One region of the Micromonospora sp. NRRL B-16802 genome, then DNA from elsewhere that is predicted to be linked to it. Evidence: riboswitches for the same ligand, from Rfam matches in the RefSeq annotation. Region 1 holds a riboswitch; the other holds the start of a gene.
What was found. A riboswitch is a leader RNA that binds a small molecule or an ion and turns the genes downstream of it on or off. The one in region 1 is predicted to bind cyclic di-AMP.
Positions count from the first base shown of each region.

Region 2: it holds a riboswitch for cyclic di-AMP, as region 1 does, so the genes downstream of both, ADK66_RS05085 (C39 family peptidase) here and ADK66_RS07370 (hypothetical protein) in region 1, are expected to answer to the same signal.

Region 1 is NZ_LGEB01000048.1:3,089-8,725, forward strand. Features, by position in the region: gene ADK66_RS07360 (1-phosphofructokinase family hexose kinase) at 1-799, opposite strand, end outside; gene ADK66_RS07365 (SRPBCC family protein) at 987-1,454, shown strand; gene ADK66_RS07370 (hypothetical protein) at 1,571-2,587, opposite strand; cyclic di-AMP (ydaO/yuaA leader) riboswitch at 2,641-2,772, opposite strand; gene ADK66_RS07375 (cation diffusion facilitator family transporter) at 2,914-3,831, opposite strand; gene ADK66_RS07380 (AAA family ATPase) at 3,938-5,637, opposite strand, start outside.
Region 2 is NZ_LGEB01000024.1:59,562-65,198, forward strand. Features, by position in the region: gene ADK66_RS05075 (CDP-glycerol glycerophosphotransferase family protein) at 1-1,234, shown strand, start outside; gene ADK66_RS05080 (alpha/beta fold hydrolase) at 1,254-2,000, opposite strand; gene ADK66_RS05085 (C39 family peptidase) at 2,137-2,988, opposite strand; cyclic di-AMP (ydaO/yuaA leader) riboswitch at 3,233-3,374, opposite strand; gene ADK66_RS05090 (hypothetical protein) at 3,663-4,445, opposite strand; gene ADK66_RS05095 (hypothetical protein) at 4,595-5,038, opposite strand; gene ADK66_RS05100 (acyltransferase) at 5,133-5,637, opposite strand, start outside.

The DNA of each region.
Region 1 (5,637 bases):
CGGTACGGATGGCGGTGCGGATGTCCCCACCGCGGGCGATCACGGCGGCCACCCCGGCGGTCATCGAGTCGCCAGCGCCACGCGGGTCGGCGGCCTCCAGCCGAGGCATCTGCACCTCGAAGAGTTCCCCGTCGATGAGCGTCAACGCCGGCTGGTCGGCCCGGCTCACCACCACCGTCTCCGCGCCGGCCGCGTGCAGTTCGTACATCGCCCGGGTCAGCTCCGCTGTCTCGTCGTTGCGGGCGCGCCCGTCGCGGATCAGCTCCTCGTGGCTAACCTTGAGGAAGAACACCCCGCTCTCCAGCGCCGCACCGAGGTGGTCCCCGGAGAGGTCGACCACCACCCGGCTGCCGTTGGCGCCGAGGTCGGCGGCGAAGCGCCGGTACACGTCGGCCGGGACGAGCCACGGCTCGTTCGGCCCGCTCAGGATGCTCACCTCGGCGCGGAGGCCCTCGCCGAGCGCCAGGTTGTAGAGCTCGTCGAGTTCGTGCCGGCTCAGCGGATGCCCCGGCACGTCGACGATCTCCTGCCGGGAGCCGTCCCGACGGTCGTGCACGTAGCCGCCGCTGCCGGAGTCCCGGACCACCACCTTGAGGTCGACGCCCTCGCTGACCAGCAGTGGTTCCAGCACCTGGCCGATCTCGCCGCCGAGCGCGGCGCACAGCACCACCTCGACACCGAGCGACAGGACCATGCGGGCCTGCCAGACGCCCTGACCGCCGGGGTGCAGATGCAGCTCGGGGTGGTCGTTCGGCTGATCCACAGTTACCGTCAGCTGCGGCGTGGGCGCGAAGACCATCACGTGCCCGCTCACCGGTCATCCCCGTTCATGCGTCCACCCTTCGTCACGACCGGTGATACCCCAACAGCCGACGGTAGTGATAACGCGCCGCCAATGCCCGGGCAACGGCCGGTGTCCGTCCGGGCGTTGCCAGCCCCACCTGTGTACGGGACGATCGTGCGACCCATCGACGGCGGGAGACGGCGTGCTCAGCAGCGACACGTTCAGCTACACCGTGCAGGCCCGCTGTTCGCTCGCCGACGCGGCGGCCCTGCTTGGCGACCTGAGCCGCCAGGGCGAGCTGCATCCACTCATCGTCCGGGTGCGGCGAGTTCCGCCCCGGGACGGAGCCGTGGCCAGCTACACCATCAACGACCGGCTGGTCGCCGGCCCGGTGCGCTTCCGAACCACCTATCACGCGGACGTGCTGACCCTCGACGACGACGAGATCGTCACCGTCGCACGCCAGTGGCCGGCCACCACCGTGCGTAACCACACACGTCTACGCGCCGAGCCCGACGGCCTGGTCCGGATCGACGTCGAGATCACCCTGCGGGCACCGAAACCCCTTTTCCGGTACGCCTTCAGCCAGGCCCGCGTCGCCCACCTGGCCCTGGCGGCCCGGCTGGGAGCGGCCCTCGACCGCAGCGACAACCCCCCACCGTCGACCTGACCCAGCCCGCCCCGCTGGCCCTCCGCGCTGCGCGGCGCGAACAGGACGGGCTGCGCCCGCTGACGCACACCGGCCGACGCCCCCCGTGGGGGAGGCGCCGGCCGGGTCGGGGTCGATCAGTACACGGACAGGTGTACGTGGTTCGTGTGGTCGCTGGACGGGTCGCCGTTCGCCCCGCTGTACGACTTCCACCCGCTGCTGGGCAGCCAGATCTGCCTGTACCAGATCACGTACAGCACGGCGAGCCGGTCGGCGTTGCGGATGAAGTACGCGGCGAGGTTGTTGCCGTACGTCTTGTCGCCGCCGGTGGCGTCCCCACCGAAGCCGTTCTTCTGCGCGGCGAAGTCGCAGGCGCGACCCTTCGGGTGCTCGCCGGAGCCGCCGGAGCGGTGGCAGGAGACGTACCTGGTGAAGCCTGCGGCCTTGGCCTGGTTGAGGGCGTGCAGGGTGCGTGGGGTGATGCAGCCGTTGGCCGGGGTGGGGTCGTTGACGCTGCACGACTCGGACGGCCAGGAGCCGTCGGAGTTGCGCGGCGCGGGCTTGGCGTTGGCGGTGGAGGTGCCCCGGTTGGAGCCGGAGTCGGAGGCGGTGGACTGCTGCCTGGTGTTGGCAACGGTCAGGGCGCGTTCGGCCTGCTCCTTGCGCTTGGCCATCACCTCGACCTGCTTGCGCTGCTCGCGGATCTCGCCGTCGAGGGCGACGCGGGTGCGGTTGGCCTCGTCCTTCGTGGCGATCAGGTCGCGCAGCACCCGGTCCTCGTTGGCGGCGACCACGTCCAGCGCGGCGGCGCGGTCCATGAAGCCTTCGGGGGTGTTGGTGTTGAGCAGCGCCGAGACGGTGCTGAGCCGGCCGGTGCGGTACGCGACGCCGGCGATCTCTCCGACCTTGCCGCTGCGCTCGTTCATCTCGGCTTCGGTGGTCTTGAGCTTGGCGGCGAGTTGCTGCTGCCGCTGGACCGAGGTGTCCAGGGCGCGCTTCGCGTCCAGGTAGCCCTTGCTGGCCGCGTCCAGTGCGGCGCGCAGGGCCGGGGTGCCGCCCTCTTCGTCGTTGTCGGGTGCCGCGGCCCGCTGGGTGGCCGGGGGAGCGGCCGAGGCGGCGCCGGCGGGGATGGCGACGCCGAGGGTGAACATCATGACGATCAGCGCCGCCAATCGGGCGGCGGGGGGTCGTGCTCGTGCCACTGCGCATGTCCTTCCGTCAGCCGCCGACCGGGTTAGCTGACGGGTTCGGGACGGAAGATCCCTACCGCTGACGCGGATGCACCCCAGGAACATGGTTCCCCGGTTCGCCCTCTCGGGTGATTAGGCGGCGGCCGCCACCGGCACCGGGAGGGCGCCGCCGGGTGGTGGCCGGGAGCCAGCCTACCGGTGCTCATGGGGCTGGTGCAGCCATTGTGACTGACGGTGTGCACGGCGCTACCCAAAAAGCCGACAAAAGGGATTAAGGGCGGAATCTCGCCCTACCAGGTGACGGCACCGCAGGCCCCCGGGGCCGCGCCGGGCTCGATCTGGAGCGTGGCGTGTTCGATCCGGAACTCCTCCTGCAGGGCGGTGCGTGCCGCGGTGAGCACGGTGCCGACCTCCGCGTCGGGTGCCATTGTCAGGTGTGCGGAGGCCACGTCCATGCCCGAGGTGAGCGTCCAGACGTGCAGGTCGTGCACCTCGACCACGCCGGGTACGGCGGCGAGCCGGTCGTGCACGGCGGTGACCTGGAGGTGTTCCGGGGCGGCCTGCACGAGGATGCGGACCGCGGCGCGGCCGAGCCGCCAGGTGCGCGGCAGGATGAACACGCCGATGGCGACCGCGACCAGCGGGTCGGCCCACCACCAGTCGGTGACCGCGATGAGCAGCGCCGCGCCGATCACGCCGAGCGAGCCGAGCAGGTCGCCGAGCACCTCCAGGTAGGCGCCCTGGAGGTTGATGCTGTCCCGGGCGCCGGCGCGGAGCAGGGCGAACGCGACCACATTGGCGAGCAGGCCGAGCACGGCGACCACGAGCATCGGGCCGACCACCACCTCGTGCGGGTCGCCGAACCGGCCGATCGCCTCGATCAACACGTAGATCGCCACGCCGGAGAGTAGGACGGCGTTGGCAAGGGCGGCCAGCACCTCGAGGCGGTAGAGCCCGAAGGTGCGCTGTGGGTCGCGGGCGGCCCGTTGGGTTGCGGTGATCGCGGCCAGGGCCATCCCGATGCCGAGCACGTCGGTGAACATGTGCCCGGCGTCGGAGAGCAGTGCCAGTGAGCCGGTGTGCAGTGCGGCCACCGCCTCGACCACCATCAGGGTGGCGAGCAGGCCGAACGCTACCCAGAGTCGGCCCCGGTGCTGTTGTGCGGCGTTGCTGACCGAAGCGTGGTGGTGGTCATGACCTGAGCCCACGAAACCCACCTTCCTGTGCCAGCCGGGACCGGGTCAAATGTATGTTCACATCGCTATGTATGCAACTGTAGGGCAACGATGTACCCCCGGCCCCGCCAACACGGATTCAGCCGATCGGGTCGATGGTGGTGAGTCGCTGGGTGGCCCGGGACAGCGCGACATAGAGCGTGCGGACACCCGCACCCGGATCCGCCCGGATCTCACTCGGCGCGACGAGCACCACCCCGTCGTACTCCATGCCCTTGGCCTCCAGGCTCGTCACCACCTGCAACCGCGACCCGCCGAGCGCGCCGAGCCAGCCGGCGACCTCGTCGCGGCGGGGGACCGGCGTGATCACACCGACCGTGCCGTCCACCTCGGCCAGCAGGCCGGTGGCCGCCTCCACCGTCGCGGTCTCCAGCCCTGCGGCCGGTACGACCTGCTCGACCGGATCGACCCCGGTGGAGCGGACGGCCCTGGGCAGCGGCAGGTCCGGATAGAGCCTGCGGATCTCGGCCGCCGCCACCGCGAAGATCTCCGCCGAGTTGCGGTAGTTGGTGGTGAGCGTGAAGTCCAGCCGCTTGCGCCGACCCAGCGCCTGGTCACGGGCCCGCGTCAGCTCCTCCGGGTCACCGGTCCAGGCGGTCTGCGCCGGATCGCCCACGATGGTCCACGAGGCCAGCCGGCCGCGCCTGCCGATCATCCGCCACTGCATCGGCGAGACGTCCTGCGCCTCGTCCACCACGATGTGCGCGTAGTCCCGGTAGTCCGCCGGGCGCTCCCGCGCCGCCGCGCGGGCCGCCCGCTGGCGGTCGCCAAGGGTGCTCAGTTCCCGGACGCCGCCGGCGAGCTGGAACGGGTCACGCCGGGCGCGGGCCGGCTGCACGGGCTTGCCCAGCAGCGCGTCCAACTCGTCGAGCAGCGCCACGTCCGCGATGGTCAGGCCGTCGGTGTCCAGACTCCGGTACGCCGCACCGAGCAACCGGATCTCCGCGCCGGAGAGGATGCCCCCGGCGTACCTGCGCAGCCGGTCGGGACGGGCCAGCCAACCGAGCACGTGCCGAGGATGCAGCCGCGGCCACCACGCCTTGAGGAACTCGCGGAACTCCGGCCGCTCGGCGATCTCGTCCTCGAAGGCACGCTGCTCCGGCAGCCGGCCGATGCCCAGGCGGCGGGCCTGCGCCCAGAGCGCGGCGAACACCCCGTCGAAGCCGGCCCGGCGGACCTCGTTGCGGCGGGCGCCCCGGTTCAGCACGCGGTCCCGGATCGCGTCCAGCTCGGCGCGGTCCAGCCGCAGCAGCGTGCCCCGGTAGAGCAGTCGCAGCTCACCCGGCCCGCCCGGCACCGCGTCCCGGACGGCCCGCTCCAGCACCCGGCGCATCCGCAGCGAACCCTTCACGGCCGCCACGTCCGGCGGATCGGTGCGGGTGGCGGTCATCCCCGGAAAGAGGGTGCCCAGCGAGTGCAGGGTCGCCGTGTCCTCGCCGAGCGACGGCAGCACCGAGGCGATGTACTCGACGAAGACGGTGGACGGGCCGACCACCAGGATGCCGCCACCGGCGTACCGGCTGCGGTCGGAATACAGCAGGTAGGCGGCCCGGTGCAGGGCGACAGCGGTCTTGCCGGTGCCCGGACCACCGGCGACGATCGTCACCCCGGAACCGGGCGAGCGGATCGCCTCGTCCTGCTCCCGCTGGATCGTCGCCACGATGTCCCGCATGCCCCGCCCGGTGGCCTGGGACAGGGTGGCCAGCAGCGCGCCGTCGCCGACGACAGTCATCCCCTCCGGCGTGGCGGTGGGGTCCAGCAGGTCGTCCTCGATGCGGG
Region 2 (5,637 bases), on a different contig from region 1:
CGCGCTGGCCGCCAGCCTCCTGGTTGGCGCCGGCGCCGGGGCTGTCGCGCTGGACCTGGCCCGGCGGCGGTTCCGGCCTGCCAGCGGTGGCAACCCGGTGGCTCGCGCACTGCGCCGGCACCAGCCGGAGTTCCTGCTGCACTTCTCCGCGCCGCCCGGCTCGGAATATCAGGTCACCATGTGGCTGCCGTACCTGGAGCGGATCGGCCGCCCCTTCCTGGTCATGGTGCGCGAGCCGGAGTTCCTCGCGCCGATCGCCGCGGCCACAAGCGCGCCAGTGGTCTACTGCCCCACCCTGCGGACCATGGACGAGGCGCTGGTGCCGAGCCTGCGCACCGCCTTCTACGTCAACCACGGCGCGAAGAACAGCCACTGCATCCGGTTCACCCAGCTCACCCACGTGCAGCTGCACCACGGCGACAGCGACAAGGCGCCCAGCGCCAACCCGGTCTCGGGAATCTTCGACCGGATCTTCGTGGCCGGTCCGGCGGCGATCGACAGGTACGCCCGCGCCGGCATACAGATCCCCGCGGAGAAGTTCGTCGTGGTGGGCCGCCCGCAGGTCGAGTCGATCCAGGTACGCCCGGAGCCGGCCGTCGGGCTGGCCCAGCCCACTGTGCTCTACACGCCGACCTGGACGGGGCACCACGCCGACGCCGACTACTGCTCGCTGCCGGTAGCCGAGGCGCTGCTGCGGCGGCTGCTGGCACGCGGCGCGACGGTGATCCTGCGGGCCCACCCGTACACGACGCAGAACCCGGCATCCGCCCGTCAACTGGGCCGGCTCACCGAGCTGCTGGTCGCCGACCGGAACCGCACCGGGCGACCGCACGTGGTCGGGGCTGCGGCCCGGGAGCTGAGCCTGACCGAGTGCGTCAACCGCTCCGACGCGCTGATCTCCGACGTGTCCGGGGTGATCTCGGACTACCTCTACTCCGGCAAGCCGTACGCCGTCACCGACATGGGCGACGAGGGCGAACGGTTCACCGAGAACTTCCCGCTTGCCGCGTCGGGCTACGTGCTGCGCCGGGACATGTCGAACGCCGACGAGGTGCTGACCGCCCTGCTCGACACCGACCCGCTGGCCGAGGCGCGCTGGGCGACCCGCAGGCGTTACCTGGGTGACTTCCCCGCCGAGTCGTACGCCGAGGCGTTCCTGACCGCCGCCCGCCGGGAGTTGGCGTCGACGGACCACTCGACCGAGCGGTCGACGCAGCTCACTCCGCTGGCCTGAACCAGAGGCGTGCCGAGCGTCAGCGGTAGGCGTCCAGCAGCGCCAGCACGGCCGCCGGGTCCTCCACGTGCGCGTTGTGCCCGAGCCCGGGCAGCGTGGCGACCGGCACCCCGTACTCCTTGAGCTGCGCGTCGGTGACCATCGTGTCGTGCTCGCCGCGCGCCAGCACCACCGGCACGTCGGTCGCGGCCAGGAGCGCGGCGAGATCGGGCTCCCCGACGGCGAACGCGCCAGTGTCCATCGCGAGGCGCCACCGGCCGTCGATCTGGCGCAGGCCGGCGTCCACCATCGGGTGGTCCGGCGGGACCAGGCCGGCAAGCCCCGCGACCCGCAGGTAGCGACGGGCCGCCTCGGACCGGCTGGCGAACCAACTGACCGGGCGGGCCGCTACGTCGGCGGCGCGGGTCAGCTCGTCCGGCGTCCAGACGGCCTTGATGCCGAGCCCCACCACGGCGTCCACTGGCGTTCCGGCGGCGCGGGCGGCCAGCGCCAGGCCGACGACCCCACCCAGCGAGTGCCCGAGGACCACGATGCGGTCGCCGGGCGCCAGGGCCTGGGCGATGCGGTTGGCGAAACCTTCGAAGGAGTACGTCGGCAGCGGCGCCGACCAGCCGTGGCCGGCGAGGTCGGGTGCCAGCCACCTGCCGGGCCAGTGCTGCTCCAGCAGTGGCGCCCAGGGCAGCCAGACGTCACCGGTAGCCCCCATGCCGTGCAGCAGAAGCAGGACCGGCCTACGGTCGGCGTGACCACCCGATTCATCCAGCACGGCCGCAGTCTCCCACGGTTCACAGCCCGCGACGAGAGCCGTCGCCGCCCTGGCCCGGCGTCGACGAAGACGCCGCGAGCGCCGGCCCCTCGTGGGAGACGGCGCCCGCGGCGTCTGGTGGGGCCTCACGCCAGGGTCAGGCGGAGTAACCCCGAGTTGCGATCCAGTTGGCGAGGTTGATCGTGGTCATCCAGTACTCGCCGTAGGCCGCGTTCGCCGAGTCGGCGATCCGCACGGTACGGCCGTCGTCCTTGTAGCCGACCACCGCGACGTAGTGCCCGCCGCCGAAGGAGTGCCAGCCGCCGTTGGTGTCGACGGCGTCCCCGGCCACGTTGGCCACCACGCCACGGCCGTCGGTGATCGCGGTGACGACGTCAGCCTGGAGGCGGTCCATCTGGGCCGGGCTGGGCGAGCCGGCGAACATCCGGGTCCGGTACGGGGAGCCCTTCACCTCGGCGTTGAGCACCCGTGTGGTGTCCAGGGCCGAGTTGGTGCCCATCTCGGTGGTGCCCAGCTCGGCGCCCAACTGGTCCTGGGTGCGGTTGATGCCGGTGGCGCTGAGTGCGTTGCGGACGGCCGCCGGGCCGCAGTTGTAGTAGGTGTTCTGCGCCTGGTAGCGGAAGTCGAGCACCTTTGTCGCGGGCGGCTTCGGCGCTGCCTTCTTGGCGGTCAGGTCCGGGTCGCTGCTGGCCTTGGCGGCCGGCGATGCGGCGCTTGCGGAGGGGGCGGCGCTGCTCGGGCTGGCGCTGGTCGGGGCGGCGCTGGCCGAGGGGTCCGCGTCCCGGGCGTCGCCGCGGGAGGCGGCGGTGTCGCTGCGCATCTCGGCGACTGTCGACGCGGTGTGCTGGCCGACGGGGGCTTCGTCGGCACCGGCCACCAGGGCGCCGGTGGTGGTCGCGATGGCGAGGGCCGCGGCGGAGGCGACGGCGATCTGGTACGGGCGTTCGGTGGCGAGGCGACGCAGCTGACGCTGCAGGGTGTGCTTCACGGGTCCTCCACGGTTCAGGGGGAGAGCGGCACACCGGGGGCAGCCGGTATCCGGGCACGCGCCAGCGCGCGGACCGTGGTCCGCGGATGGTGGAACCGCTCAGGGAAACGCCCGGCGCGGCCGGGCGGGAAATGCGGTGACCCTGGGGGTCAGCTCACCGCCACGAGGAGGGCAAGCGTGGGTACCGCGACGCCGTGAAGGCGGAGGAATAGCCGAGGGGTGTGCGGGTGCTGCATGGGGATGGAACTCCTTCCGACACCGCCTACCGGGTTAGCTGACGGATTCGGGCGGGAAGATCGCCCTACCGCGGGCCGTGGCTCGCGGATTCACCCCGGACGTACTTGTGGGTCCCCGGTTCGTTGATCACGATTGAGCGGGTCGGTGCGGCGTCGCCATTCGCGATCGATTACCGCACCGGACGGGACGAACCCTACTGGCCGCCCAGAGCCCTGCCAAGCCTCGCTCACCTGCGTAAACCTTGAACGGGGCGACAATTTCCGGGCGTCTTGCCGCTGACGTGACTCGATGGGACGAGCGGTTACGGAGGCACCGTAGGTCGACAAGCGGACACGTCGTCGACAATGCCGCCGGATCTGCGGGAACAATCCGGCCGAACGCGCCAGCCGCCCGATTTCCCGCGCGTGTGACCGGGCTCACCGAATAATCGGCGCGTTTCACCCCACCCGCGCCGGGCGCCACCGCGCCGCCGCCGCCGGCAGAGCCGCGACACGGACGGTGCGGCGGGCCGCCACCCGGGTCGGCCGCAACCGGGCCGCCGCCGCGTACGCCTCCTCGGCCAGGGCGCGCGCCGCAGACGCCGCCAGCTCGGCGTCGCGCCAGGCCGCCCGTTCCCGTCCGGCGGCAGCCTCGTAGTCGGCCCGCCGCGTCTCCCGGGCCGCCCGGCTGATCAGCACCTCCTGCTCCACCGGGTGCCGTCGTGGATCCCAGCCGTGCCGGTGGCCGAACACGTCGCCGAGCTGCCGCATGGTCAGGTCCCCCCGCCAGTACGCGGCCATCGCCGCCCGGTGCAGGTAGCGCTCCCGGATGGCGTACTCGGCGGGGGTGCGCGGGGTTCGCGGGGTGGGCAGCGCCCCGGCGCCGGCGAACCGGCGGGCCACGGCGTCCGCCTCGTCGTACCGCGCCCAGGTCTGCTCCACCTGCTCCTGAGCAGTCAGCCAGGCCGCACGCCGTCGGCGGGCGGTCTGCGCCGCGCGGGCCGCGGCGACGGCCACCTCCTCGGCGTACCGGCGCAGGTCGGCGGCCTCGGCGACGGCGGCCTCACGGGCGGTGGGCGCCGGCTCGGCGGCCTCCCCGTCCCGCTCGGCGGCCGACCCGTCCCGCTCCGGACGGGCGACCAGGACGGCGAGCACTGTCAGTGTCAGCAGGAGCAGGGCCGACCAGATGGCGGCGGCCTGCGGCACCTCGGTCAGGAACTCGTAGAAGACGACGGTCTCCATGGTCGGCACCTCGGTGGGAGAGCGTTGCGATGGGAAGCCGCACGAGCGTCCGGGCCAGGGGGCCACGGTCGGCCGGTGCGAGGTGATGTGTCGTCAGGCGCGGCGGCGGGACGGTGTCCCGGTGATCGCGACAGGTGTCGCGGTGTGGCTCAGCGGCCCGGCGGTGCCCGGGTGCCCGGCCGGGTCGGCTCGTCGGCGCGGGGCAACGGATCGGTGGCCGGACGCGCCGGCAACGACTCTGCCGTGGCGGCAGGCACACCGCCCACGCCGCTGGGCGGGACAGGGTCGGTCGACCGCACCGTGGTCGCCTCGTCGGCGGCCGACACGTCGGCGACGGTGAACCTCGCGGCCATCTCGGCGGCGACGGACGTTTGCAGCCCGAGGCGCAGCACCGGGGCGGCGGTGAGGGACGACGACGCGGACGACCCGACGCCGACAGTCGCTGACCCGGCGGCTGGCGGCGGTGCCCCGGCGGCTGCCGTCGACTGCGGGCCTGGGCCGAGCGCGAGCGCGGCGACGGCGAAGCTGGTCAGCAGCCGTGTCGACCAGCGCGCCACCCACCACAGAGGACAGGTGAGCGCGACCGGAAGCACGGTCTCACGCTACCGCCGGCGCCGACCGGGCGCATCGGGCGCCGGGCGTGTCGACGCACGCCGCGCCGGACCGCGTTTGACCAGGTTGGACCCGTCAGCGCGAGTCGGCGTACGTCGATCGGTCGTCGGGCTTTCCGGCCCCGGCCTCGGTGTCGGCGGTCCGTTGCCGAGGGACGGCCGACGGGCGGGCCGGGCGGCGCGGTGCCAGTCGGCGCATCAGTGGCGTCTCGACGTAGCGGTGCAGCAACCCGGCCAGGATCAGGCTGACCACCAGGAACCCGAGCACCACAGCCGGGCCGCGCCACCCTTGGAAGCCGGTCCCCCAGTCCCCGCTCCACCGCAGCACGCTCGTCATCACCAGCACGTGCACCAGATAGAAGGCGAAGGAGACCTCGCCGAGCCACACCAGCGGACGGGAGCGCCACGGCGAGCGCCGGTCCCGCACGTCCGCGTCCGCGGCGGCGGTGATCACCAGCAGGTACGCGACAGCGAGCAGGGTGGTCCACAGTTCGGCGCGGATCCACTGCGAGGCGGCCACCCAGGTCGCCACGAAGATCACGGTGGCCGTCGTCAGGCCAGGACCGCGCCAGAGGCCCCGG